3 regions of the Shewanella sp. Koi 1 genome follow, and region 3 is predicted to be linked to each of the others. Evidence: predicted binding sites of a transcription regulator. Region 3 holds the regulator's gene; each other region holds the start of a gene.
The links. Region 3 encodes sigma-54, which starts transcription at its own class of promoters, with help from an activator protein. Its sites were predicted from a motif close to GTTGGCACGNNNNTNGNNT; they were not measured.
Positions count from the first base shown of each region.

Region 1 (9,897 bases), 740 kb from region 3:
GCTATTTGTTTTAACTTTTCAGGGTCCATCCCTGCGCCATCGTCTTCGATTTTAAGCAGAATATGGTCACCTTCTTGGCTCGCAGAAAGTGTAATTACACCTGTTCTAGGTTTTCCACACGCCTCACGGTCACTAGGCATTTCAATACCATGGTCGACAGAGTTACGCACTAAGTGGACTAATGGATCTGCAAGCGCTTCAACAAGGTTTTTGTCTAAGTCAGTTTCTTCCCCGACCAATACTAAATCGATCTCTTTGTTGAGAGTACGGGCTAAGTCACGTACCACACGAGGAAAACGGCCAAAGACTTTCTTAATAGGCTGCATGCGAGTTTTCATCACTGCGCCTTGTAAGTCCGCAGTAACTAAATCCAAATTCGCAAGCGCTTTAGACATTTCTTCGTCATCACGACTTATGCCTAAGCTTACCAAGCGGTTACGCACCAATACTAACTCACCCACCATGTTCATGATCTGGTCAAGTCTTGCGGTGTCAACCCGAACGGTTGTTTCACCTTGAGGCACATTAGCAGAAGCTGCTGGCGCCACTTTGGCAGGCGCTTTTTCAGCAACTGCAACCTCAGTTTTTACTGTTGCCGCTGCAGGCGTTGCTGTCGGCTTAGATGCAGGCGTAGCAGCATTAACCTTAGGTGTGACAGGCGTAACTGGTGTAGGAGCAGTTTGAACTGTTTTCGCAGGCTCAGTTTTGGTGATAGGTTTAGCCGGAGCGCCACCTTTTCCATGCAATTCATCCAGTAACCGTTCGAATTCATCCTCTGTGATTTCATCAGAATCGACAGGAGTAGGAGGTGGAGGTGGAGTCACGGCTTCAGCCTTAGGTTTTACTGGCGCAGCCGCTTCAACTTTACCACTAAATTTGCCAGAGCCATGAAGTTCATCAAGCAGAGCCTCGAACTCATCGTCAGTAATATCATCACTGGCACTAGCAGGTTGTGCTTGAGCTTTAATACTTGCTGAAACCGCTGGAGTCGCTTCAACTTTTGGAGACGTTACGCCGGGGCCTTTCCCTGAACCATGCAAGGCATCTAATAAAGCTTCAAACTCAGCTTCGTCAATTTCATCAATACTAGAGCTGGTTGAAGCGCCATTTTCAGCAGGCATTTCCTCAACAACGGCGACCTCGACAACGGGTTCAATGATCGGTTCTGGCTCTGGCTCTGGCTCTGGCTCAACTTCTGCACTAACTTGCCCCATTTCTGAAGGTAATGGCTCACCAGAACTGAGCATTTTCAGTTTCGCAAGTAAGGCAGGATCGGCAGGTTCTTGTTGCTCCCCTTGCTGGGTTTGAGCAAACATCGTATTTATCGCATCAACGGCTTGAAGAATGATGTCCATTAACTCAGCGGTGACGCTACGCTTACCTGTGCGTAATAAATCGAATGTATTTTCTGCCTCATGGCAGACATCAACCATGGGAGTCAGACTAAGGAACCCTGCGCCGCCTTTTACGGTGTGAAACCCCCTAAAAATGGCATTTAGCAAGTCAGTATCATCAGGATTATTTTCAAGGGCGACAAGTTGCTCTTGAAGCAACTCTAATATTTCCCCCGCCTCAATTAAAAAGTCCTGGAGTATCTCTTCATCTACATCAAAGGCCATCAAATTGACTCCCAGTTAGAAACCCAGACTCGATAGCAGATCATCCACCTCGTCTTGACCCGTTACGACATCTTGACGAAGTTCGGCATTCATTATCGGCCCTTCAGCTTCAATATTATTTTTCTGAGTAATCTGACTCTCAATTATTGGCTGCTCACCAAACACCGTCAGCATAGACACCAGATTACTTTCAACTTCCATCACTAGATCGATTACCCGACGGATCATTTGTCCTGTCAGGTCTTGAAAATCCTGCGCCATCAATATTTGGTTGAGCAATTCACGTAATCGGTTTGAATCCAGTTCACTACGCGACATCAAATGCTGAACATTGTGACAAAGCACTTTAAAATCACCGAGTGCAATTTCACGACGCATTAACTTATCCCAAGATGGCATCACTTGCTGGATATTCGCGGTTAATGCATTCGCTAACGGCAAGCATTCTTCAACTGCATCCATCGTTTTATTTGCAGCTTGCTCCGTCATGTCAATGACATAACTCAGCCTTTCCTTAGCATCGGGTATTTCAGTATTAGCTAACTCAATCAAACGATTATCGATTTGGAAATCCATTAATGCGCTGTGTAGTTGCCGAGTCAGTTTTCCGACTTCGTCAAAGAGCTCTCTTTGGAGTGGAGCAGCGAGTTCCCTAAATAAATCATCCGCTTGAGTTTGTTCATTAGCGTTCAATAATTCAACTAAACGCTGCGCTTGCTCGAGCGTGATGAGCCCTGATGTTTGTGACTTCATAGCTCATCCCTGCTTAAGCGAGTCGTTCGAATATTTTATCTAACTTCTCTTTTAAAGTTGCTGCAGTAAAAGGTTTAACGACGTAGCCATTCACTCCTGCTTGCGCAGCAGCGATAATTTGTTCGCGTTTTGCTTCAGCGGTCACCATAAGCACAGGTAAATGCTTAAGGGAGTCATCTGCTCTAATTGCTTTGAGCAAATCAATCCCCTGCATTCCAGGCATGTTCCAGTCTGTGACGACAAAATCAAAATCCCCTTTTTGCAACATTGGCAAGGCGGTTGAGCCATCGTCCGCTTCTTGGGTGTTGTTAAAGCCCAAGTCTCGCAACAAGTTCTTGATGATCCGTCTCATTGTCGAAAAGTCATCAACGATGAGAATCTTCATATTCTTGTCCAAGGTTTCCTCCGGTGAGCTGACATTCAGTGCTCAATTAATAATTATACTTATGTCCAATGCTTGAGTTTGCCTTTGAGTCGCAACATTGCCTGACTTAGAATCTGGCTAACACGCGATTCGCTTACCTCAAGAATGGCGCCAATTTCTTTTAAATTCAATGCTTCATCGTAGTACAACGATAGCACTAGCGCATCTCTTTCGGGCAATAATTTTATTGCCTCTACAAGTGCAGAATGAAACTGGGTCTCTGCCAACACTTCAAACGTACCATCACTAACATTATCGCTTGTAGTAAGTATATCCTGTGATACGCCTAAGTCCTCTATCCCTATGATTTTACCAACAGAAACATCGTTAAGAATATGATGGTACTCATCTAGCGTCATATCAAGTTTTTCTGCAATTTCTGTGTCGCGTGCATCACGACCCAGCACTTGCTCTAACTCATCAATGGCATGAGCAATTCGACGATTATTACGGTGGACAGAACGAGGAACCCAATCGCCACGACGGATTTCATCCAACATGGCACCACGGATCCTTATGCCGGCGAAGGTTTCAAACTTTGCACCTTTACCGCCATCAAACTTAGATGATGCTTCTAATAACCCCATCATCCCCGCTTGAAGCAAGTCATCGAGCTGCACTGAAGCAGGTAATCTGGCGAGCAAGTGATGTGCAATTCTTTTAACCAACGGTGCATACTGTTCAACGATTGACGTTTTATTGTCTAAACAAGTATACGCTGCGGCTTTATTCACTCGTTTTTTCCTCTTGAAAATCTGGTCGCTGAACTAATCGCTCAACGAAAAACTCCAAATGCCCACCAGGTTGCTGGGGTACTGGCCAGCTCATAATTTTATTCGCTAGACCATGGTAAGCAATCGCTGCAGGAGATTTAGGATAAGCCTCAACAACAAGCTTTTGCTTACGTACCGATTTACGCAGATTCTCGTCAAACGGTATCGTTGCCACTAATTCAAGTGCCACGTCTAAAAATCTGTCGGTCACTTTACTGAGTTTAGCAAACAATTCCATACCTTCGCGCAAACTACGCACCATATTTGCAACAATTTTAAAGCGGAAGACGCCGTGTTCACGGCTGAGGATTTTGATTAACGCATAGGCGTCAGTGATTGAGGTTGGCTCGTCACAAACAACAACTAGCACATCCTGTGACGCACGGGAGAAACTGAGCACCATATCTGAAATCCCCGCCGCGGTATCGACGATAAGAATATCAAACTGGGTACGCATCTCACTGAAAGCACGAATTAACCCCGCATGTTGCGCAGGACTTAATTCGACCATACCTTGAGTACCAGAGGTTGCGGGGACAATGCCAATACCTTTAGGACCGCGGACAATAATGTCGTCCAGCTCAGCATCGCCTGAGAGTACATGGGAAAGGTTACGTTCAGCACGGATCCCTAACATGACATCGACGTTTGCTAAGCCAAGGTCGGCATCAAGCACTAAGACACGCTTGCCCTTTTCGGCTAATGCTACTGCGGTATTGATGGACACGCTGGTTTTACCCACGCCACCTTTACCACCCGTAACCGCGATTACTTTCACTTTTTCGTTATAGGGTTGATTCATCATACGTAAACCACTTGCTTGATCCAGGGTCATAACTCTACTCAAATGCACAGGTCATATTATCTGACCACGCTGTGTCTGGTAACGATTGTTGTTCAGTGTTTTCTAAGGCCGCTAATGCTTGCTCTGCGAGCAGTAAAGTATCGGCAACTTTCATATCTTCGGGCACTCGCTGCCCATCCGTAACATAACTTAATGGCAACCCACTTTGGATCAACACACTTAATGCACCCGCTAACGACACGGACTCATCGAGTTTGGTGAGTACAACACCAGATAATGGAATGCGTTTAAAGTGATTTACAGCATCCTGTAGCACACGGCGCTGTCCTGTGGCAGACAGTACCAGATAACTGCGGATAGGTATTCTGCTATTTGCAGTTAAATTATCAAGTTGCTGGTAAAGCCGCATATCTCGTTGGCCCATTCCTGCGGTATCTATCAATACTAGCTTGCGATTTCTGAACTGATACAGTATTTGCTCTAGCTCAGCAAGATCATGGGCTTGCTTAACTGGGCATCCCATAATTTTGCCATAGGTTGCCAATTGCTCATAGGCGCCAATACGATAATGATCTGTAGTGATCAAGGCGACTTGATCCGCACCATGATGGGCTGCGAAACGAGCCGCTAATTTGGCTAAGGAAGTGGTTTTGCCTACACCCGTTGGACCAACCAGCGCCACCACGCCACCTTGCTTAACGATATCATCGCCTTGATTATCAAGCATATTCGCTAGACTTTGTGGCAAGGCACGAACCAATTCTGCCGGAGTATAGTGTTGACTAAGCGCCGCTAACTTGTTCGCGACCGCAGGCGAAAACTCAGCTTCCAGTAACTTTGACTCCAGCATGGCACCCACAGGGTCGATACGCTTTTTGTGTTCAGTCATCAGCGCAGACACTTGATGAGTAAGCAAATTGCGTAAGGATGCTAACTCATCACGCATCGCTTCGATATCCGCATTTTGCTTCTGTGAAACCTGTGGCTTCTTATCGAAAGCATGGCCCATATCTCGTCGCTCAGCTTTTGGCGTTGCAGGAGCTTGTAGACCTTGTGCCCACGCAGGCAGTTCGGCGTCTTGCTGTTGATGGGTGAGCTGTTGGTTTAAACGGCTTTGTTGCTTCTCGAGCAATGCTTGGAGAGAGTCCGCTGGTGCCGATGGTTTTAACTTAGTTTCAGCGCGAATCGGCGCTTTAGCACCGAGCGACACTAAGTCATCACTCACATCCATAAAAGTCGGTGCAGCGGCAGGCGCCTTCGCTTTGGGCTCGTCATAGTCAACGGCGGCCACAATCTCAATGCCGCCATTTACCTTTTTATTCGACATAATCACGGCATCGGAGCCGAGCGTGTCCTTCACTTGGGCCAGTGCAGCACGCATGTCTTTGGCAAAAAAACGTTTAATCTTCACTTATGCGTCCTCTACTGGCCGACGGCAGACACTATGCGTATTTGCTTTTCATCGGGGATTTCTTGGTAAGAAATCACTCTGAGATTAGGAATAGTATATTTAACAAAGCGAGACAGTGTCGCACGTAACATACCTGACGTTAGCAAAATAGCGGGCTGACCAACCATTTCTTGCTTTTGAGCGGCATCCGCTAAGGATTGCTGCATACGCTCTGCAAGACCAGGCTCGATATTTGGGCCATCGCCACCGGTTGCTTGCATTGACTGATGCAACATCTGTTCCAACTCTGGCGCCAAAGTTATGACAGGTATTTCAAGTTCAGGACCCGAGATCTCTTGAACTATCATGCGCTTCAATGCGATACGCACTGCCGCCGTTAACACTTCAGTATCGTTACTCTTAGTGCCGTATTCTAACAAAGTTTGCACTATGGTACGCAAGTCTCTGACAGAAACTCCTTCATTTAATAGGTTTTGCATCACTTTTACGACATTTCCGAGCGGCATCACATCAGGAATAAAGCCATCCACCAGCTTAGGCGAATGCTTGGCAAGCATATCCATCAGTTGTTGCACTTCTTCGTAGCCTAAGAGCTTCGCCGCGTTATTCGTCAATATTTGGCTAATATGGGTAGCCACCACTGTCGCAGCATCCACCACGGTATAACCTAAGGTTTGTGCATGTTCACGCAGCTCAGGGGCAATCCACACGGCTTCGAGACCAAAGGCTGGATCACGCGTTTCGATACCATCGAGCTTGCCATAAACTTGGCCTGGGTTGATGGCGAGTTCGCAGTCATGGCGAATATCCGCCTCTCCAACCACCACACCCATTAACGAGATGCGGTAGGCATTAGGTGATAAATCGAGGTTGTCACGAATATGCACCGCAGGTACCAAGAAGCCTAGCTCTTGAGAAAGTTTTTTACGTACCCCTTTGATCCGGCTAAGTAATTCACCACCTTGGCCCTTATCGACTAATGGGATCAAACGATAACCCACTTCCAGACCGATAGTGTCAACATGGTGTACATCGTCCCAGCTAAGTTCTTTGGGTTCTCTTTCGGCTCTTTCCGTTGGGCCCGTTTTGACTTGCTCAAGGGCTTTGGCACGTTTGGCTTCATTACGTTTGAAGATAAAGTAAGCCGCACCAGCTGTGATCACGGCAAAGCTTAAAAACGCCATATGTGGCATGCCAGGCACAATACCCATGACAAAGAGTACACCAGCCGCAATACTGAGCGACTTGTGACTGTCAAACATCTGACTGATCAGCATCTGGCCCATATCGCCAGATTCATTTTGACGGGTCACCATCAACGCCGCAGCGATTGACAGTAATAGACCAGGAATTTGCGCGACGAGACCGTCACCAATGGTTAACAGTGTATAAATTTCAACGGCTTGGGAGAATGTCAAACCGTGCTGCACAATCCCGATAATAAACCCACCGAGAATGTTGATAACCAAAATCATGATACCGGCAATCGCATCACCCTTCACAAACTTAGATGCACCGTCCATTGCGCCATAGAAATCGGCTTCGCGGGTCACCTCGGCGCGTCTGGTTCTGGCTTGATCTTGATTAATAATACCTGCGTTCAAGTCGGCATCGATGGCCATTTGCTTACCGGGCATCGCATCTAAGGTAAAGCGAGCACTCACCTCGGCAATACGGCCAGCACCTTTAGTCACAACGGCAAAGTTGATAATAATCAAGATGATAAATACAACTAGGCCCACGGCATAGTTACCGCCAATCACTACGGAGCCGAAGGCCTCAATTACCTTACCGGCGGCGTCACCACCATTGTGACCTTCGAGTAATACTACACGGGTCGATGCCACGTTAAGCGCGAGTCGCAGCAATGTCGCGACTAATAAAACCGTTGGAAAAGCAGCAAAGTCTAAGGGTCTATCGGTATAAATCGCGACAAGAAGAACAATCAAAGCCAAGGCAATGTTAAAAGAGAATAAAACGTCGAGTAGAAACGGCGGGATAGGCAATACAATCATAGCCAATGCAGCAAGCACTAGCATTGGCGTACCTATGCCCTTGAAAGAGCTCAGTTTCAACTGTTTTACTTGGCCTAGGGAGGCTTTAACATCCATTCACAGATACCTAAACTTTGACGTATAACAGCCTGAAAGCAAAAAACGCGCCAACCGCTAGCGCTTCAAGTCGTGGTTTTATCTCTGTGAACGAGCTCTTCGTTAACCTAACACTCAACTAGTGCTTCAGCTCGTCAGGAATGGGTTGATTAGCAGGGATTGGAATTGGTTTACGGCCACGACCTTTTTGGTACTGGCGTAACTGGAACACATAAGCCAGCACCTGTGCCACCGCGGTAAATAGGCCCTCAGGGATCTGCTGCTCAAGCTTAGTGGTGTGATAAATTGCCCGCGCCAGCGGTGGTGCTGAGACAATCGCAATGTTATGTGCCCTTGCCACTTCACGGATTTTAAACGCGACTTCATCCACTCCTTTAGCGATAACAAAAGGCGCTGCAGAGCGCTTCACATCGTATTTAATGGCCACCGCATAATGCTCAGGGTTCACCACAATCACATCCGCATTGGGAACTTCGGCCATCATGCGTCGCTGCGCTAACTCACGCTGCATTTGGCGTACTCGCCCTTTGACCTCAGGTTTACCTTCGGTGTCTTTATACTCGTCTTTCACTTCCTGCTTAGTCATTTTCAGCTGTTTGTTGTGGTTCCAGATCTGAAACGGCACATCGATCACCACGATGACTAAGACGGAGGAGCAAAGCAGAATAAACATCCACACTAACAAATCCAGCGCATGATGGACGTTACCGGGGAGATGATCGGCTGACAGGAGTAGAATGTCGTTAAAATAATGACTGAGTAGTAAATAAGCCGCGATGGCTACCACAGAAAACTTAGCAATCCCTTTGGTTAATTCAACCAAGGCCTGCACACCAAACATCCGCTTAAAGCCCGCAATCGGGCTCATTTTACTGGCTTTAGGCATCATGGCTTGGGTCGAGAAATTCATCCCGCCAAGGGATACGTTACCGATAAATGCTACCACGACAATCAGTAACATAATCTTGAGTAACGGCCAGCCAATCTCGCTTCCCACGACGCCCCATACATTAAACATCTGGTTCGTATCGAAAATCGCAGCGCGATCCATGGTAAAGACGCGTTCAAACACATTGGACAGCGCCTTCGCAATCCCAGGCCCGAGCATATACAAACCTGTCGCAGCCGAGAGCAACACGGTCGCAGTACCTAACTCTTTTGAGCGGGCTACCTGCCCTTTTTCTCGCGCCTGTTCGAGGCGCCTCCCGGTGGGTTCCTCGCTGCGTTCGCCGCTACTTTCTTCAGCCATTACGCGTTCCTATCCGGTTAAAGTATGCCGTCGGCTTGACACTGAAGCCCTAAAATATCACAAAGCAAAAGCTGTGCCGACGCCCAAACCTCTTCGAAATGGGCCATTACGGGGGTCAAGGTTAACCACAAAATGAGCAGTCCACCAATCATAGTTATGGGGAAACCTATCGAGAAAATGTTCAGCTGCGGCGCGGCGCGAGTCATAACCCCAAAGGATAAGTTAACCAGCAGCAAGGCAATAATCGCCGAGAGCGACATGGTCAATGCTGCGCCAAACATATAGGAACCCCATTCCGCTAGCGCGCGATAACTCGTCAAACTTAACCCTTGATTCGAAATCGGTAAGGTCTCAAAACTGGCGACTAACATTCGGATCATCAACAGATGTCCATCGACGGCGAGAAAAATCAACGTCGCCAGTAACAAAAAGAAGTTGCCTATCACAGGCGTTTGTTGGCCTGAGCCCGGATCGACCATAGAGGCAAAACCTAAGCTGGTTTGCATACCGATGATTTGGCCCGTTAACACAAAGGTTTGCATCACCATTTGGGTTACAAAGCCCATGGCGACACCAATAATAATTTGCTGAGCGGTAATAAAAACAGCGCTTAAGGAAAAGAGCTCCGCATCCTTAACGGGCGGTAATACTGGCGCTATGGCCAGAGTGATAGCCACCGCTAAGAGTAAACGGACTCGAGTCGGGGTTGTCGTAGCACCAAACACCACCATGACCATCAACATGCTGGTCAC
Region 1 covers NZ_JBREJM010000001.1:3,273,965-3,283,861, forward strand. The annotation lists gene ACUZ8J_RS14395 (chemotaxis protein CheW) at 1-1,619, opposite strand, end outside; gene ACUZ8J_RS14400 (protein phosphatase CheZ) at 1,635-2,372, opposite strand; gene cheY (chemotaxis response regulator CheY) at 2,386-2,769, opposite strand; gene ACUZ8J_RS14410 (RNA polymerase sigma factor FliA) at 2,817-3,530, opposite strand; gene ACUZ8J_RS14415 (MinD/ParA family protein) at 3,523-4,404, opposite strand; gene flhF (flagellar biosynthesis protein FlhF) at 4,409-5,785, opposite strand; gene flhA (flagellar biosynthesis protein FlhA) at 5,797-7,896, opposite strand; gene flhB (flagellar biosynthesis protein FlhB) at 8,015-9,145, opposite strand; gene fliR (flagellar biosynthetic protein FliR) at 9,163-9,897, opposite strand, start outside.
Region 1: the regulator sigma-54 is predicted to act here: its motif matches at 7,933-7,951, upstream of flhA (flagellar biosynthesis protein FlhA).

Region 2 (9,897 bases), 2.5 Mb from region 3:
TGCGGGAGCGTGGGGAAGATATTGTCGGACTTGCGAAGCATTTTCTGGCCTATCGCAATGCGGCGGAAAAACAGAGTAAAGTGTTCTCGCCCTCAAGTTTAGAGGCGATTGCGGCCCACGCTTGGCCGGGGAATGTGCGCGAGTTAAAGCATGCTATCGAGCGCGCTTATATTCTGGCGGACCATGAGATTACCCCTGAGCATTTACAGCTTACGCCCAGTTTGGATAAGGAGGCGGCTGCGGAGGAAAATGTCGTGATCCCCCAAGGTATGCGCCTTGAGGAGCTGGAAAAAATCGCCATTTACCAAGCGCTTGAAACGAGTCAGGGCAATAAGACCGACACCGCCGAGCAGCTTGGGATCAGCGTTAAAACCCTCTATAACAAGCTCAGTAAATATGAGCAGGAGTCAGACGCTCAAACTGTTGTTGATGCCATTAGCGAAGATTCCGTTAGCAATAGCGTCGCCAAGTAGTAACCTACATTAAATGCCTGAAAATAAGCTAATGCATTGATTCAGTTTTGATTCAGCTTTGATTCATAGTTTGATTCAGAGTTGATTTTAAAAGTGTTAGCTTATTTTTGATTCTGACTGCGGTTCAGCATTTTGTGCTTGATAGGGCACAAACACCTTCAAAGAGGCGGGCAGGATATCGATATTGAGTTCCTCCGGCTCACAAATCTCGCCATCAATCACATACTTGCATGGGGGCTGACTGCTGATCTTCACCCTTTTAGCATGGGCATGTTTCACTTTACCCGTGTTGGCCGAGGGCTCAGAGTCGCTATTGGCGGCCTCTTTAATCCAGCCGGTAAAAGCCAGTTCAGCCAGACTGATAAGCTGTTCATTCGGCTCATTATTTGAATCTAACCAAGTGATATCCAACAAGCCGTCGGTCATATTGGGTTCGCCCTTACCTTGGGCGAGTAAGCTGGTAAAAGGTGCGGCATTGGCAACCACTAGGCTGTGGGTTTGCACTGCCATTGGGGCTTGGTCATCTAAAGTCAGCTGCAACTCGAGGTTGGTGTCGGTGTTCACCGCGCGCCACAAACCATCGAGGTAGGCGAGTTGGCCGAGGGCATTTTTACGCTCACGGCTCGCCGACTCAATCATTTGCTGCTCAAACCCAATGCCGACCAGCAGTAACACCAGCCGCTCATTGCAACGCGCCGTGTCTATAGTCTGTGTCTGGCCTTGGATAATATTATCAAGGGCTTGGGAGACGGCATTGAGCTTACTGCTTAAACCAAAGAGGGCGTGTGACAGGGCATTAGTGGTGCCTAGCGGGATAATGCCTAAGGTGATATCGGTGTCGATAATCTCCGCCGCGACCTCTGTGACTGTGCCATCGCCCCCGCAAGCGATGATGATATCGGCGCCCTGAAGTCGGGCTTTTTTCGCTTGGGTTTGGGCGCTAATCTCTGGCGTGGTGAGCGCTAACTGCACCTCAAAATAGCGTTTCAGCTCAGTGCAAATTTGTTCGCCATGGCTCTGCCATTTACCCGCGCCAGAGACGGGATTGGCGATAATCCAGGCTCGCTTATGCAGTTTGATTTCCCCTTGAGTGTACATCTGCTCCAGCGCTTTAAGTTGCCAGCGATTTAACCCTGCGGTTTTACGAATGCTTTTAATCTGTTGCAGCACCTCGGCGAAGCTGAGCTCGGGACGGCGGCACACAAGATAAGCGGCCAGCACCATTACGGAGCGCCCGCGGCCGAGCGCACAGTGGATTAATACCCGCTTTTGGGCGCGTACTTGACGGTGTAACCAGTTAATCGCCTGATTTAATTGGGCGCTAGTTGGCACGCTGTGGTCAAGAATAGGCATATTCAGATAGTCGATATGATCCTCATACAGGGACACATCGAGGCCGTCGAATTCGGCGGTGACATCTAAAATGGCGGTAATGCCATAACGATTCAGTTTAGGTAAATCGGCAGCGCTTAAGCGGCTACCCAAGTACAGATATTTATCAATGGCTTGCATTGAAGGCACGCTATCGCTGCGCCGTGCCCAGAGATTATAGAGTCGGCATCCTAATAAAAATGGAATAAAGCCCCAACGGATATACCAGGGGATGGATCCATCCTGACGTTTTCTAAAAATACTGGCGAGATTAAACCAATAGGCCGAGCCGACAAGGGCGAGGGATAGGCTGCTCCATGCCCAAATAAAGGTGAGGATGGGAGAGTGTCCTGTTACGGCGAAATAGCCAAATAACAGCGCTCCGAACAGGTAGAAATACTTAATGTGGATCCTACTCAGCATTGGCATCTCCTCCATCGATAAACGGCGAGCCTCAGGGAAACCCACTTTATCGTGACCAATAGCTGTCACGATAAAGTGGCTCGGTAGTACTCAATTGAACTGTGGTTCCTCTGATAGGCTCGTTTGCGGGACTCACTACTCGCCGTCATCCGTTCTAGCAGCGGGTATCTTTCGCTTTAACGCCTTCTTTCAGTTCTTCACAGGCATCTTCAATCGCATTGCCGGTATCTGTGATGGCTTCATCGATTTTTTCGCCTGCGTCCTCGGCGTGGTTGTCGCTACAGGCTGACAGTCCAAAGGTTAATAATAGGGCTAAAAATGCAGTGGTAATCATGGTCATAGGTTTCATATCTATTCTCCTTTTATCCAATTTAAGCGCGTGGTGCCTTGCCCTTAAGGGCGTTGACCAGCAGGGAAATCACAAGTAATACAATAAATAAGAAGAAAATAATCTTTGCGATCCCCGCTGCGGCGCCAGCGATCCCCGTAAATCCAAACAGTCCGGCGATAATGGCCACAACCAGAAACATTAAGGTCCAACCTAACATAGCCACCTCCTTTGTCTTATTTCGGTTTTTCTGTCTACTTCACTCTGCATGTTTACGTCGAGTGAGCTAGTTGCTGGGGGAATTGAATAAGCTAGGTTACGTCTAATATCCCGTTATCACTCAATCCCGCAATAAACTCACAAAGGAGATATTGCGAGCTTAATGCCAACTTTGAGATTATTGGCTAATTTACTGATTATTAGTGTAATTTTTAAATGCTGTGTTGGCGGGAGGATTGGCTGATATAAGCGCGATAGGCAATTTTTACCTGCGATTCGGTAAGAGTTGCAGTGGGGAAATCGAGGGGAAATCGCGTCCATCAAAGTTCGTTTCTGTAATCCATTTTAAAATCAGGTCGTATGTATTTGATAGTTTGTAGGCGAGCATTGTCACGGCAGTGGACATCGGAAAAAGGGATTTTTCCGTTGAGCCCCCAAGGATGGGTTTACGGCGTGCCACTGAAGTGACAATGCAGAGCGGAAACGGAACTCCAATCGGCTTTTGGCATTATTTATTCGATTGATTGAAAGCGACAATGCCGAGCGGAACTAAACCCGTAATAGAGCCAAAAATGAAACCCCAAATTTATCCCCCCAATTTAACCCAAAAAAAGCGGGTTAAGTTTTCACTTAACCCGCTCGATAAGGTTTAGCAAAGCGAATTAGCAGCGTTGCAGTGGTTTCCAGCGTTGCAGGCTGACTGGAATACTTACCCCTTGGGATAACAACAGGTTAATCCGTGCTTGATAGGCCGCGCCCTGCATTAAATGTTTAGCCAAATCCACTGCATTGCGCTCGCGGTAATCATCTAAATAACTGCCTTTTGCCCAAGCATTAAAGGCGCCGAGGGCGGGTCCTGCCCAAATCTGGTAATCCATTTCGCGGCCAACTTCGCCCGTGTTTGACCAGCGGCTCGAAAGACCCAAATACCAGCGGAAAATCAGTGCCATTTTGCGTTTTGGATTATCCAGCGCGCGTTCAATTTGCTTAGGATCGCGCTCATTAAAGTGCGCCACAGTACCTGCCCAAATCTCATCTAGTGAGGCGCGAAACACTTGCTCTTCCAGCTTTTGTCTTTCCTCTGCCGGAATCGCCTCAATCGAGTCGTAGCGGGTGTAAATCTCGTAGAGCTTATTAGCGCGCATTGGGAATAGAGTGCCGCGCTTAACCACTTGTAACTTAACGCCCATTTCGAACATATCGGCGGCGGGCGCCATAGTCACATCGGCCATTTCTGTGGTGGCGAGTAACTTACGGGTATGTTCGCTGGCTCCCGCCTCAACACAGGCTTGATTGATTGAGCCAGTGACAATATAGGCCGCGCCCATATTGAAGGTCGCCAGCGCCGCATCGGGCGTGCCGATACCCCCACCTGCGCCCACACGGATCGGTGTTTTGTACTGGTACTTGGCTTGAATGGTATCTTTGAGCGCCAAAATGGTCGGCAATAATGTGACCAGAGGGCGATTGTCGGTGTGGCCGCCAGAGTCGGCTTCGGCGGTAATGTCATCGGCCATAGGGACAGATTGCGCCATTAGCATTTGATCTTCGCTGATAAGCCCTTCGTTCACTAATTGTTGCAGCATCTTAACCGGGGCGGGCTCCATAAACTTGGTCGCCACCTCGGTACGGCTGATTTTAGCAATCACTTTATTGCCAATCACAATCTCGCCGTTGGCGTCGCGACTCAGGCCTGCGGCGCGGTAATAGACGATTTGCGGCGTTAAGCCCAAGAAGGCCGAAGCCTCAACTGTATGCACTTGATGCTTGAGGAAGAGTTCGACACTGCCACGCTCAAGCGCTGGCTCGCTCGGGCTGTGAATGAGGTTAAAGGCGTAGGGGCCATTGGGCAATGCCGCTTGAATGCGTTTAATCGCGGCTTCAACGCGCGATGGAATTAACCCTGCCGCGCCAAAGGAGCACAGAATGCCCGCCTGACCTAAGGCGATAACTAACTCTTCCGAGGCGATGCCGTTGGCCATGGCGCCCGCGTAGTAGGCGTATTTCACCCCATGCACGCGGCGAAAATTACTGTCGCCCAAGCTTTGGGTGCCAAGGGCGGGGGCGAAGGCACTCACAGGATGCAAACCATTGCTTTTGTGTAAGCTATTGCTGGGTTCTGCAAGACCCACCACCTCGGCGCTTTGAGCTATGCCTAGGCCTTTTTCGGCATGATTGACTAAGTAACAGGCTTGATTGAGATCTTTAAGTTTTTTGCCAAGGGAATCGATATCGAAACTGATGGCGGCTTCATCAACCTGCCATGGCCAAGGACTGAGTTTTTTATTATCGAGAGAGTTATTATCGAGTGTGGTATTCGTCATTTGGGCTATTCACTTTTAGGTGTTTGGGGCCTGAATTTGTTTGCCGCAGTGGGGTTATTCCCTTGCACTGCGGCTGTTGTGTACTGTTTAAGCTAACTTTGGCTAATGCCGCAAGTTAGGCGCTAGCGCTATGCCTCTTCGATACAGATTGCGATATCGGTTACCTCATAAATGCGCAGGCCATCCTTACTCAGGTTGGCATCGCCTTTGATGATGCGTTTTCCGTTTTTATCTTCAATGCTGGTGATATGCACATCCAGCGACATCTGTTTGTTTAATGGATTAATTTGACCGCGATACTTCCATTTAATTTCTGACAGAATTTGGCCAAATTTCGGATTATTAAAGCCTGCGCCTAGGTCTTGGTCTATGGCATAGGTTTGCAGTAATTCGATAATCGCCTCGACGCCGAGTGAGCCTGGCATCACTGGATCTTGATGGAAATGGAACTGGAAGAACCAATCGCTAGGGTCAATAGTGCGCTCGGCGTACAAGTATCCCAGTCCCTTCTTACCGCCAGTTTTTACAATTTCGGCCTTATCGATAAAGTTCAGCTGCCCACCCGCGAGGCGGTAGTGTGGTTTGCCCTGCGGCGCCACAAAACTGCGGCCGTTTTTATCTAACAGATTGATTTGGCTGTCGGCTTTAATACCGCGCTCAAGGTGCCAGGCTTGGGTAATTTTACCGTTGTCGATACCCAACTGGTTTTTAAGCGCATCGGCCTTAAAGTAACCGAAAACCGCATTACCACGGTAGAAGGGCTCGCCATCGCAGCTCAGTTCGAAACTAAAGTTTTGAATGATATTGCTGCCAGCAATCACAGTGGACAGCAGGCGCGAATCGTTGACTATGGTTTTACCGCGTAAATCCACTTCGCGCAGTAATTTGCCACTGCCGTCGAGGTTGCGGAAGAATAACTCCTGCCCCGGGAAGCCTAAGGTCGTGCCCATATAACCCGAGATAAAGCCATTGGGCTGTAGGGAGATTTCCATCAACACAGAGTAGGGCATCACACTCGGGTGGCTGTTTTTAGCGTAATACCACGCGTTGCTGGGCACTTCATACTCGGCAATACAGGAGGATGGCTTTTTCAGCTCGCCACGTTTGCCCTCAATGGCCACCACTCGGGTGGTGAGTTGCAGATCGCCGCAGGGCGTACGCGGCGGGATTAAGCCACGGTAAATACTAAAATCGGGGCCGAAGCAGTTTTCAATATCGCCGGTGGCAAACTCAAACAAATGATAAGGCGTAAACGGCAGGGTGTCGGGCACGCGATTGGCGTACTTAGAGCCTGCTGGCGCAATCGGCGCGCTTACATGCTTAAGCGGCACAACGCCTTTATTCACGGGAGCTGAAACATCTGGGATTTGCGCCATCAGTGGCGCTTGTTCCGCGAGGATTGCGATATTTGCTGCTTGGACATCATTACTCTGTGAAGAATGGCTTTGCGAATAGCTGCCCTGTGAAGAATGACTCTGCGAAGAACCGCTGTGCGAATAGCGGGTGCAATCTGCTTCTTCTTTAATCATCACCCCGAGGTTTTGGAAATCCACCACCACTTTGCCATTGAGCAGAATATCGATATTCGCCTTGGCATAGGGGCGAGGGCTCATGCCAATTTCGATGACTTCCATCCGATAGGTGAGCGTGCCAGATTGTGGTAATACCTGACCGCGGCAGCGCACTTTTTGCGATGCGTTTTCAAGGGGTTGGAAACGACCGTTATTAACGCCAAGGTGCATACCAATATGCAGCATAAAGAATTGCAGTAACTGACCACAACCTTCGGCCATGAGGGAGCCGGCCATCACTTGGTCGCCCTTAAAATGGCAGGGGAAATACCAATGGTCGGGGGCTAATTGCTTGTGACCTTCAATCAAGCCTAAGCCCCATGCGCCGCCATGCACTTCGAGCTTGCTAACTTGCTCGATCATCAGGAATTTTTCCGAAGCGAAGCACAGTGAAGGCTGGAGGCCAAACTTTGCCTGGTGGGCCGCATGTTCACCGCCAAAACAGCCGCCAATGTCAGCGCTCAGTAGACGGTGGATTTGCTCGTAGCTGAAAGCCGTTTGCGCGCAGTTAAGTAGCGGCGTGAAGCGTGGCTGATTGCCGTTTCGCGCATATTCATTGGCCAGTGCAATTTGTGCCTGCTCTCTTGCCTTAATTTCGGCCTCGGTGCGGATCACTCCTTTGCCATCGGCCAGTTCTTTATCGGTAAAGAAACCCGCGCAGCCGCCGTCCATCTTGAGGATCAGCTTATCGCCCACGAAACATTCGTAGGAGAAGAAAAACAGCAGGGTATCGCCATTACGGGCAAAGTGGTTGATGGAGATATCGTAGCGCAGGGTGTCACCGCCGCGGGGCAGATCCCCAAGGAAGGTGAGGGTGCAGTCGAGCAAGCGATAGACGCGCTCGCCTTTGTTTTCAAAATCGATACCTAAGTAGCTGATCAGCATTAAATCGCACTGACCCGATTCGACCGCCACCGCCCAAGGAATTTGGCCATCGACCAAGAAGGGCGCATCCATGGGAATGTCGTACTCTGTGGTCATAGTGCTCGGCTGATAGCGGTTCATTTGCGCGTTGAGCTTAGTCACCCGCGAGACTAGCAGATAATCCGAGGTTGGCAGACGCACGCGGCGTGCGTAGCTGTCGATAATGGCGTAATCGGCGCCAAATACCTTAGCAATGTCGCCCTCGGCATATTCCACCAGATCCTGATAGTTCCAAATGCAGGGCTTAGCTGCAGGAATAGGTGGCGTATAGGGAGCGACATTCGCGTGATCTGGTTTTAGTTCTGGGACGGATACCGCTTGCTGCGCCGCAGCGGGAGCGGCATTGGCGCTGGTGGCAACATGAGGTGCAACAGACCCCATTTGTGTCGTCTGGGACAATTGCGCTTTTAACAGCGCATCGGCTAGTTTGAGCCCTTGCTCACGGCTCTGTAAAAAGGCTAAGTGCGCCTCGCGGGCCAATTGCTGGTTTTGTAACAGTGCCGCCCTATCCTGCGCCAAGGGCGCCGCCGAATATTGGTGTGGTGCGTTAGATGACATACCGCTCTCTACTGCTAATGGTGTGGCAAATGGGGTGGCGTTTTCAGCCGTGGTATCAAGTGCTGCGCGCACTGTGGCTACAGTTTGTGTCGCCTGCGGTGCGACTTGCAGCAACTGGCGCATCTTGCCTTGGATGGCGGCAAGTGCGGGCAGCGGCGTATCCACAATATGTTGATAGATATCGCGGCCACCGAGCGTCACCGGTTTGATTAAATGTTTTTGCTCACTTAAGGTTAAATCTTGCTCAAGGCGCTGTTCTAGTTGCGCCGCCTGCGTTGCCGTTTGGCTTAACAGCAGCAGTGAGCTCACTCCTTGGCTTTGGGTAGACACTAATGCCTGTTTATCGGCGTTTTTATCCGAACCCGCAGACCCGTTCTTTAGGCTTAACAGGGTATTCAAAAGACTGGCCATACCCGCAGCGGCAAAGTTATGCCCAAGGGTATTGGCGACTCGATTGCATGGCGTCCCCATAAGATTAAGCTGCGCTAATAGCTGCTCTGCGGGCAGTTGCTCTTCTGGGGCAATACATTGCTCAACCATATGAATGGCAGCGGGTACTGAAGGATTGGCGATAGCCGTTTCGGTTATCAACGAATCAAGCAGCTTAGGCAGCTGATGATGTGTGCCAAATGCTTGACCACGAATTTGGCCGTAACCCTTTTGAGAACTGTTACTCGCTTGTTGACTGTTGCTCGCTTGCTGGTTTGTCAGCACGATAGCGCCCGCGCCTTCACCCACCTTCCACTGTGGATTCGCGCTGTTGGCATCGAGATCAACGGCGACCTCGGCGTTTTTCAATATAACCTGTTCAACACTGCCGCTTAAATCCACGGCGGCAATCACTACGCCATCGAGGGCCTCTTGGGACAGTAAGTTTTGCGCCACATCGATACAGCGAGCGACCGATTGCTCGGCGGCTGAGATGGTAAACGCCGGGCCGTTAAAGTCCCACAGCGAGGCGATGCGCGACGCCATAATATTGCCAATAAAGCTGGTGTATTGATTGAGCTTGGCGGCATCGAGCACGCTGTCCATGGCGATGGCTTCGAGGGCAAGGTATTCATCATTGGAGAGGTGAACGCCTTGCTGCTTTAAGCTATCTGCAAGTTGGGTGTGTAAATTCACCCGGCCACGGAATTGGTGCAGCTCAAGCTCGGTTTCCATCGCCACTAACACCGCGACCTTGCTGCCCGCGGTTAACTTGGCATCGCGAATCGCTTCGTCGGCGACTTTGATCAGCAACAATTGCTGGGATATCAGCCTGTCATCCTCATTAGGCGGTACTTTAAAGCGTAAAAAGTCGAAGTCAAACTGCTCGATATAGGCGCCTTTGGGCGCGCGATTTAGGCCAAACTGGTTAAGGATATCGGGGTGTTTATCTAAGCCTTTCCAGCGGTTAGATGGCAGCGGGATAAAGGCATCCGTTTGAGCTAATAACGCCTTATCCAGCGCATTGATGGAGGCCAAAGGCCCAAAATGCGACGCCATGCCGATAACGGTTAATGCTTGCTGCTGATAAACAGGTTTGTTGGCTTGCTTCTCGGCGCTGTGAGTTGTTGGTTGATAGGATTCCAACAATAGATGGGCATTACAGCCACCAAAACCAAATACAGATACCCCCGCATGGCGGCGATCATTGCCTGTTTTATCGGGCCAAGCCTGACGCTGTGTGGGAATATTATTACCGCTAAACAGCCCCTTAGGTG
Region 2 covers NZ_JBREJM010000001.1:1,535,140-1,545,036, forward strand. The annotation lists gene ACUZ8J_RS06780 (sigma-54 interaction domain-containing protein) at 1-473, shown strand, start outside; gene ACUZ8J_RS06785 (diacylglycerol kinase family protein) at 570-2,267, opposite strand; gene ACUZ8J_RS06790 (hypothetical protein) at 2,422-2,616, opposite strand; gene ACUZ8J_RS06795 (DUF1328 domain-containing protein) at 2,639-2,815, opposite strand; gene pfaD (eicosapentaenoate synthase subunit PfaD) at 3,477-5,138, opposite strand; gene ACUZ8J_RS06805 (hotdog fold thioesterase) at 5,267-9,897, opposite strand, start outside.
Region 2: the regulator sigma-54 is predicted to act here: its motif matches at 2,967-2,985, upstream of ACUZ8J_RS06795 (DUF1328 domain-containing protein).

Region 3 (9,897 bases):
ACAGCAAACTCACGCCTTCGGCAACTAAGTCAAACGCCTTCCAAGAGTCATCCTTGAGGCGACGAACTTTAAACAACAGCTTAATCGGCGGACGACCCGCTTCGATAATCTGTACGTTTACGTCGACAATCTTCTCATTGCTGAAATCACTACCGGGAGAAAACTCCACTTTTTGGTTAGTGTATTCGGTAAAAGCTTGGGCATAGGTTGAGACCAAGTAGCCTTCAAAGGCATCGACGAAGCGATTGCGCTGATCTTCAGTCGACTCTTTTAAATACTGGCCTAACACTTTGTATGAGGCGTATTTATAGTCGATGTAAGGCATCAACTCTTCACGCACGATCACCTTGAGGTGATCCGCATCGGCGTCGATCAAGGCTTTATCTTGATGAAAGCGGTCGAAGGTTTTATTGGCAACGGATTTCACCATGGCATACGGGTCCATAGTGTTAATCGTGGCATCATCCGCCAGTGCGGTCGTTGCAGTAAATATCCATACTAACGGCAGTAAAAAGCGCGATAAGCGTTTCAACATAGCTAACCCCTATTTATCCTTTGAACCCATACTATATAAGAACTGACCAATCAGATCTTCTAACACTAATGCGGAGCGAGTATCGTCAATCTTGTCGCCATCTTTAAGCATACTCACGTCATCATCGACAAAGCCCGGTGTTAATCCGAGGAACTGCTCACCGAGTAAACCTGAAGTTAAAATAGCTAAACTACTGGTTTCAGGGAACTTATCGAAACGCTTGTCCATCACAATCGTCACCACAGCCACTAGTTTGACTGGGTCTAAATCAATCTTACTCACGCGGCCAACCACAACGCCGCCGACCTTGACCGGAGAGCGTACCTTCAAGCCACCGATATTAGTGAAGTTGGCGGTGAGGGTATAGCTGCTGTCGCTGGTCTGCACTTCGATATTGGCGACTTTAAACACCAACACCAAAAAGGCCGCTAAGCCCGTTAAGAGAAACATACCCACTAATAATTCAATTTTTCGTGTCAACATGCTCAGTTACCACTCTGTTAATCCGTATATCTGTATCCTTGGCGCTGCAATCCGTTAGCGGCCAAACATCAGGGCTGTTAGTAAAAAGTCCAATGCCAGCACGGCGAGGCTCGATTGCACCACGGTTGAGGTGGTAGCACGGCTGATCCCTTCAGGATTCGGCACCACTTGATAACCGCGATATAAAGCAATCCAAGTCACCACCACGGCAAACACGCCGCTCTTAATCAGGCAGTTCACTATATCTTGGCGCCATTCGACCGAGGCTTGCAGAATCGACCAGAAAGCCCCGCCATCGATACCTTTCCATTCCACGCCCACTAAATGGCCGCCATAAATGCCTACCGCAGTAAACATCAGCGCCAACAGCGGCATGCTGATCACCCCCGCCCAAAAACGTGGCGCAATGATTTGCCTGAGCGGGTCAATCGCCATCATCTCTAAGCTGGATAACTGCTCGGTACTCTTCATCAGACCGATTTCGGCGGTCAGCGCCGAACCTGCGCGGCCCGCAAATAATAGCGCTGTGACTACAGGACCGAGTTCACGCAGTAAGCTTAAGGCCACCATGGGACCTAAGCTCTCTTCAGTACCGAAACCCACTAAGATGTTGTAGCCCTGCAATGCCAACACCATGCCGATAAACAGGCCCGAGACCACAATAATGACCATAGATTGTACGCCGACCACATAGATTTGGCGCACTAATAATGGAAAACCTTTACGCACCCGAGGCCAGCGAAAAATCGCACCCCAGAGCATCAAACCCGCACGGCCAAAACCGAGCACTAACTCGATAGCGCTGCGGCCGAGGTCGGCAATACTGTCGAATAACTTCACTTGCCAGCTCCTTTAGCCATTAATTCTTGCTGATAATCCTTCGCCGGATAGTGAAAAGGTACAGGACCGTCGGGCGCGCCTTGAATAAACTGTTTGAGCTGCGGATTGTCCGCATGCTTTAACTCCTCAGGCGTGCCATGGGCGATCACTCTTTTATCTGCCACCACATACACATAATCTGCAATGCCGAGCACTTCATCCACATCGTGGGACACCACAATCGAGGTCAGATTCAACGCATCGGAGAGTTCGCGGATAAGCTTCACCAGCACGCCCATGGAAATCGGGTCTTGTCCGGCAAAGGGCTCATCGTACATCACCATTTCAGGCTCAAGGGCGATCGCCCGAGCAAGGGCAGCGCGGCGCTGCATCCCACCGGATAACTCACTTGGCATCATCTGCGCGGCGCCACGAAGGCCAACGGCTTCGAGCTTCATCAATACGATTGAGCGAATAATCTCTTCGGGTAAGCCCGAATGTTCACGCAGCGCAAAGGCGACGTTATCGAAGACGTTGATATCGGTGAATAAGGCGCCACTTTGAAACAACATACTCATGCGCTTACGCAGTTCAAATAATTGGCTACGACTCGCGGCATGCACATCCTGACCATCGAACAACACTTGGCCGCTATCGGGCGTTAATTGGCCACCGATAAGCTTAAGCAAAGTGGTTTTACCTATACCACTGGGGCCCATAATGGCGGTAACTTTGCCCCGAGGGATAGACAAGCTAATATCTTCATATATGACACGCTGGCCACGGCTGAAGCCCAAATGACGGATCTCAACCAACGGCGTTTGTTCTTGAGTCATGCTTGATTCCGATATTTGAAAAGAGGTGGCCTACGCTTCCTGCCCAGACCAATCGAAGAGCCGCAAATTGTACGTAATTGCGCTTTAACCTACAACAGAATCGACACTATCGTCCTGCGATACTTTCAATTTGCCTCATTTCCAGCGAGAATGCGCCCTAAGTTTTCGCTCTGTGAAGATAAAGTGTTACTTAATGTTTTCATCCTTGTTGATTAATCAGCAGGATTGTTTAGTTAAGGCTAATAAGATAAGCGAAATAACACTGAACTAGGCAAGACAACTTAACTCAAAAGCCATATTGAATGTCAAACTGGTTATTATGGCGGCCATAGCAATAAAAGTGGCAGCACAAAACAACCAAGACGATGATTTTGCTCAAGGCATTCAATCGCTAAACAGGTTATCCTGCCCTATTGCCTCACACCCTATAGGCAAGGGCAGAACAATAAGACGCTACTCCGAGTAAGAAGCCGTTAATTTTATCATCTTTATCGCGTACCAAATTGTGCTATTCCAATCCCAGAACGGGGCGACAAAGACAATGCAAGAAGAGAGATAGACATGGTAGACCAATCACAATTGCGCCAGTGGGGCTGTAAAGTCATCGATATTGAAAAATCGGCCCTCGACAATCTTTATCAATATGTCGATTCCGTTGAATTTGCCCAAGCCTGCGAGTTAATTCTCAACTGCACCGGCAAAGTGATAGTGATGGGGATGGGAAAATCAGGCCACATTGGCAATAAAATCTCGGCCACCCTCGCCAGCACAGGCACCCCAGCGTTTTTTGTCCATCCAGGCGAAGCCAGCCATGGTGACCTAGGTGTACTCTCTGACAATGATGTGATTCTTGCGATTTCAAACTCGGGCGAGTCGAGCGAAATCCTCGCGCTGATGCCAGTTATCCAGCGTAAAGCCATCCCTGTGATTGCCATGACTGGCAAGCCAGAATCCACCATGGCGCGTCTATCTAAAATTCATTTATGTATTGAGGTGCCAGAGGAAGCCTGCCCGCTTGGGCTTGCGCCAACCTCAAGCACCACGGCAACCTTAGTCATGGGCGATGCCATCGCCATTGCGCTGCTGCAAGCCAAAGGCTTTACCCGGGAAGATTTCGCCATGTCCCATCCGGGCGGAGCCTTAGGCCGTAAGCTGCTGCTTAAAGTCAGCAACGTGATGCACAGCGGCGATGACTTACCACTGGTTAAACACGATATCTGCATCACCGATGCCCTGTATGAGATCTCCAAGAAAGGCCTTGGCATGACCGCGGTTATCGATGAGCAAAACAAACTCGTGGGTATCTTTACCGACGGCGACCTGCGCCGCGTTATCGATGCCCAAGTCAACCTGCGTACCACGCCGATTGCCGATGTGATGACGCGAAACTGTGTCACAATTACTGAAAACGTTTTAGCGGCGCAGGCGCTGCAAGTGATGGATTCCAAAAATATCAACGGCCTGATAGTGATAGATAAAGAACATCATCCTGTCGGAGCCCTCAATATGCTCGATATGGTTAAAGCGGGAGTGATTTAATGCCACAGCAAGGTTTTTATGGCCCCATCAGCGACGATGTTTGGCAAAGGGCGCAAAAAATTAAACTGCTGATCTGCGATGTGGACGGGGTGTTTTCCGACGGCCGCATTTATTTGAGCAACTCAGGGGAAGAACTCAAAGCCTTCCACACCCGCGATGGTTATGGCGTGCGCTCATTATTGACCAGTGGTTTTAATCTGGCCGTGATAACAGGTCGTCAGTCTAAAATTGTCGAAAACCGCATGACGGCTCTGGGTGTAACGCATATTTATCAGGGCGTGGATAATAAATTCGTTCCCTATGAAGAACTGCTGTCGCTCTACAATGTCACCCCAGAAGAAGTCGCCTATATTGGTGATGATATTGTCGACTTGCCTGTGATGAATGTGGTCGGCTTGGCCGTCTGTGTTGCCGATGGTCATCCCTATGTCCGCCAACACGCCCATTTTGTGACTCACTTGAATGGTGGACATGGCGCACTCAGGGAACTCACGGATCTGCTCTTACTGAGCCAAAATAAGTTCACTTCCGCCCATGGGATGAGCATATGAGTCGTGTGACCCTCGCCATTATCGCCTTTTTTGGTACTGCGCTGGTGCTATATTGGCAAGTGCAGCAAAAACGCGGTGGCGATACGGATGACAGCTTGAACGTCAGTGACAGACCCGATTACATTATCGAAGATCTGCGCAGCATTGAGTTTAATGAGCAAGGGCAAGTTAACAGTCGCGTCACGGCAAAGCACATGGAACACTATGAGCTGAAAAACCAAACCGACTTTACTGAGCCCGTCTATCTTGTCTATCCCGACCAAGGTAAAGCAAAATGGCAGATCCGAGCCGATCAAGGTCGACTCAACAAAGATACCGGCAAGGTTGTATTAGAAAATAATGTTATTATCGATGCCATCAGCCCTGGTGAACCCATACAGACATTGTCCACCAGTTTTTTAGAACTCGATCTCAACACTATGATAATGACCTCTGACCGCATCATTTACGTCACAGGGAAAGATTTTAATATTCAAGGGCAAGGCCTTTATGCCGACCTTAACGCGCAGGAAGTGCAATTGACCAGTCAGGTAGTAGGAACCTATGAAGCAAAATAACATATTACTTGCCGGCCTAATGCTAATCACCAGCATGAGCGCCTTCGCCAAGGTTGGTGACTTACAGCAAGAAGTGAAAATTAAAGCCGTTAGCCAAACTGCGGACATTAAAAACAACCAGATCATTTTCTTCGGTCCGGTTGAAGTCACCCAAGGCTCGATTAAAATCCATGCGGATCAACTACGTGCATTTTCTGCCGAAGGGGAAAACAGCAAGATTTTAGTGGCAACCGGTAATCCTGCGACTTATAGCCAGATCCTCGACGATGGACGCCCAGCTTCGGCGAGCGCGAAAGAAATTCGCTACGAAATGGCGACCCGCACCCTAACTTTGACGGGCTCTGCCAGCCTAGACCAAGCGGGTAGCCAAGTGACGGGTAACCTCATCCGTTACGATATTATTCAGCAAAAATTGATCGCTGAGAGCACGGGTAGCGGTGATGATCGCGTGATTACCATTATTCAACCTGACAACTATCAGGAAGAGATCAAGAACCAGCCCGCGGACAAACCTGTGAAAAAACAGGACTCTAAATGACCCAAATCACCTTAAAAGCACAGAATCTCGCTAAGAGTTATAAGAGTCGTCAGGTTGTGAAAGATGTCAGCCTGACGGTGAAAACGGGTCAAGTCGTCGGCCTACTCGGCCCAAACGGCGCGGGTAAAACCACCACCTTTTATATGGTCGTGGGCTTAGTCAAAAGCGATAAAGGCCATATCTTTATCGACGATGATGATTTAACCGCCGATCCCATGCACCTGCGCGCCCGCAAAGGCATTGGTTACCTGCCACAGGAAGCCAGTATCTTTCGCAAGCTGACCGTGCACGACAATATCATGGCGGTACTGCAAACCCGTAAAGAGCTCAATCGCGATCAACGCGAAGAAGAGCTGGAACATCTGCTCGAAGAGTTCCATATCACCCATATCCGAGACAGCCAAGGCATGTCGTTATCGGGCGGTGAACGTCGCCGCGTCGAAATTGCCCGCGCTTTAGCGGCCAATCCAAAGTTTATTCTGCTCGATGAACCCTTCGCCGGTGTCGACCCGATTTCGGTTATCGATATCAAGAAAATCATCGAACAACTCAAGAGCCGAGGCCTTGGGGTACTGATCACAGACCACAATGTGCGCGAGACCTTAGACGTCTGTGAACATGCTTACATTGTCAGTCACGGAAACCTGATTGCCGAAGGAACTCCCGCAGAGATCTTAGACAATCAGCAAGTTAGGGCTGTGTACTTAGGTGAACAATTCAGGCTATAGTTACTTAAACAGAGCCAATTAGCCTTGAATTTTGGCTTATAAGCGCCATCGATATGATAACAAGCGGCCTAAATTCAAAATAATAACGTAGGGATCAGCGGTAACATGAAAGCGTCACTCCAGCTCAAACTGGGTCAACAGTTAACCATGACGCCACAACTCCAACAGGCCATTCGTCTGTTGCAATTGTCGTCATTGGAACTGCAGCAAGAGATCCAGCAAGCCTTAGACTCTAATCCTCTTCTCGAGCTGGAAGAGGAGCAATTCGACGCGCCTACCGAACGTAAGCAAGATATCGCCGATACCGACTTTAGCGAAACAACGGCCCTGCCACAGGAACAAGACAATTCCACCGTGGACATTGCCGAGTCGTTGACCAAAGAATCCCTGCCCGAAGAACTGCCCATGGATACTACTTGGGATGAAGTTTTTACCGCCTCGCCAAACTCAGGTTCTGGCGCCAGCCGTGAAGATGACATGCCCTTCCAAGGGGAAACCAGTGAAGGCCTGTACGAGCATTTAGAATGGCAGAAAAACCTCACGCCCTTCTCTGAAACCGATTTAGCCATCGCCACCGCGATTATTGATGCCATCGACGATCAAGGTTATCTCACTCAAAGTACTGAAGATATCCTCGAGGCCATGGGCAATCCTGAGATAGAACTGGATGAAGTCGAAGCCGTACTTAAGCGTATTCAACACTTCGATCCCGTTGGTGTCGCCGCAAGGGATTTAAGCGAATGTCTGCTTATCCAACTCTCCCATTTTTCGCCGGATACCCCACACCTCGAAAACGCCCGCATGTTGATCAAAGATCATTTAGATCTGATCGCCGCCCGCGACTTTAGGTTGTTGATGCGTAAGACCAAACTTAAAGAGGACGAGTTAAGGGACAGCATAGCGCTGATCCAAACCTTAAACCCTCGCCCCGGTTTGCTCATCACCCCTGTTGATGAAGAATATGTCATCCCCGATGTGTCGGTATCGAAGAAAAACGGTCGCTGGGTGGTCGAGTTAAATCCAGATTGCATGCCAAAAATCAATGTTAATCAGCAATATGCAGCCATGGCGCGCAGCACCAAAAGCCAAGCCGATAGCCAATTTATCCGCGGGCATCTGCAAGAAGCCAAGTGGTTTATCAAAAGCCTTGAAAGCCGTAACGAAACACTGCTCAAGGTGGCAAACTGCATAGTGCAATATCAACAGGGCTTCTTCGAATACGGTGAAGAAGCCATGAAACCTATGGTCCTGAACGATATCGCTGAGGCGGTAGAAATGCATGAGTCCACCATTTCACGGGTGACGACACAAAAATACATGCATACCCCAAAGGGACTTTTTGAACTAAAATATTTCTTCTCAAGCCACGTCGGGACTGATGATGGCGGTGAGTGCTCATCCACGGCAATCAGAGCCTTCATTAAGAAACTGGTTGCAGCGGAAAACCAGAAAAAACCATTAAGCGACAGCAAGATGGCACAGCTTCTGGCAGAACAGGGAATTAACGTTGCGCGCAGAACCATTGCGAAGTACCGAGAAGCGATGCTTATTCCCCCTTCCAATCAGCGTAAAAGTTTATAGCCTAAAGTGGAAATCGGAGGACGTTTATATGCAAATAAACCTGAGTGGACACCATATCGAGATTACTGAATCGTTACGGGCTTATGTTGAGGAAAAGTTTTCAAAACTTGAACGTCATTTCGAACAGATCAATAATGTGCACGTTGTGCTCAATGTTGAGAAAATGCAACAAATTGCCGAAGCGAGAATCAACCTCACCGGTGGTGAAGTCTTCGCGACTTCAGAGCATGCAGATATGTATGCTGCCATAGACGTCCTGATCGACAAGCTTGATCGTCAGGTTATTAAACACAAAGAGAAGTTAACAAAACACTAGCAATGGAACTTCGTACCATACTGCGGCCGGAATGCACGACCTGCGCCACTCCGGGCAGTAAGAAAAAGGTACTGGAACTTATCAGCGACTTAGCCGCTGCCCAGTACCCCACCCTCTCATCTCAAGAGATCTTCGAAAGCCTAGTGGCGCGCGAAAAGATGGGGAGCACAGGTATAGGTAACGGCATCGCCATTCCACATGGTCGATTAACCGATATAACACAACCCATAGCCATATTGGTGAAATGTGAGGAGCCGATAGCCTTTGATGCTATCGATAAACAACCTGTCGACATTTTATTTGCGCTGCTGGTGCCTGCTGACCAATGTCAACAGCACTTAAGCACTTTGTCCTGCATGGCTGAAAAGCTCAGCGACAAACAAATATTGAAGCAATTGCGCAAGACGCATGATGAAACGGAACTCTATCAGGTAATCACTGGATGAAACTGGTCATAGTGTCAGGGCGCTCAGGCTCAGGCAAATCGGTCGCACTAAGAGTGCTTGAAGATCTCGGCTATTATTGTGTCGATAATCTTCCGTTGCCGCTGATTGGCAGCTTACTCGAACAGCTCAAGGGCAGTAACGATCTCGTCGCCATCAGCGTTGACGTGCGTAACCTGCCGGAGCAAGACAAGGTACTCGTCAAACAGCTCGCAAGCCTGCCAGAGGGCACTGAACTTACCAGCTTCTTCTTAAATTCCAGCGATAAAGTACTGCTAAAGCGCTACAGCGAGACTCGGCGCTTACATCCCTTATCTAAGAGCCGAGTATCACTGCAAGAAGCCATCAAACTTGAAGGCAAATTGCTCGAGCCCCTGTCACAGCAGATGGATCACTACATAGATACCTCAAATCTGAATATCTATGAACTCAGCGACCAAGTACGGCAAATCCTGCTTGGCAGTGTCGATAAGGAACTGGTGATCAACTTCGAGTCCTTCGGTTTTAAGCATGGTATGCCAACCGAAGCCGACTTTATGTTTGATGTGCGCTTTTTACCCAATCCCCATTGGGAACCCGAGCTGCGCCCTCTCACCGGCTTAGATGAACCCGTTGCCGAGTTTTTAAATCGCCAGCCGCTGGTTAACAAGTTCATCTGGCAAATTGAGAATTTACTCGAGACTTGGTTGCCCCACTTAGAGCGTAATAACCGCAGCTATCTGACCATCGCCATCGGCTGTACCGGCGGTCAACACAGATCGGTTTACGTGGCCGAGCAACTGGCTAAACGCTTTAGCAACGGTAAACACAAAGTGAATGCCCGCCACCGAGAGTTAAGCCATGCCAAAGCTTGAGCGCCAAATCACCATCTGCAATAAACTCGGCTTACATGCCCGCGCTGCGACAAAGCTCGTGGTGTTGGCCTCAGAGTTTGATGCCAGCATTACGCTGATCCAAGGTGAAAAACAAGC
Region 3 covers NZ_JBREJM010000001.1:4,013,897-4,023,793, forward strand. The annotation lists gene ACUZ8J_RS17730 (MlaC/ttg2D family ABC transporter substrate-binding protein) at 1-535, opposite strand, end outside; gene mlaD (outer membrane lipid asymmetry maintenance protein MlaD) at 545-1,018, opposite strand; gene mlaE (lipid asymmetry maintenance ABC transporter permease subunit MlaE) at 1,073-1,858, opposite strand; gene mlaF (phospholipid ABC transporter ATP-binding protein MlaF) at 1,855-2,673, opposite strand; gene ACUZ8J_RS17750 (KpsF/GutQ family sugar-phosphate isomerase) at 3,235-4,212, shown strand; gene kdsC (3-deoxy-manno-octulosonate-8-phosphatase KdsC) at 4,212-4,763, shown strand; gene lptC (LPS export ABC transporter periplasmic protein LptC) at 4,760-5,320, shown strand; gene lptA (lipopolysaccharide transport periplasmic protein LptA) at 5,307-5,858, shown strand; gene lptB (LPS export ABC transporter ATP-binding protein) at 5,855-6,586, shown strand; gene ACUZ8J_RS17775 (RNA polymerase factor sigma-54) at 6,692-8,167, shown strand; gene hpf (ribosome hibernation promoting factor) at 8,196-8,483, shown strand; gene ptsN (PTS IIA-like nitrogen regulatory protein PtsN) at 8,486-8,929, shown strand; gene rapZ (RNase adapter RapZ) at 8,926-9,780, shown strand; gene ACUZ8J_RS17795 (HPr family phosphocarrier protein) at 9,767-9,897, shown strand, end outside.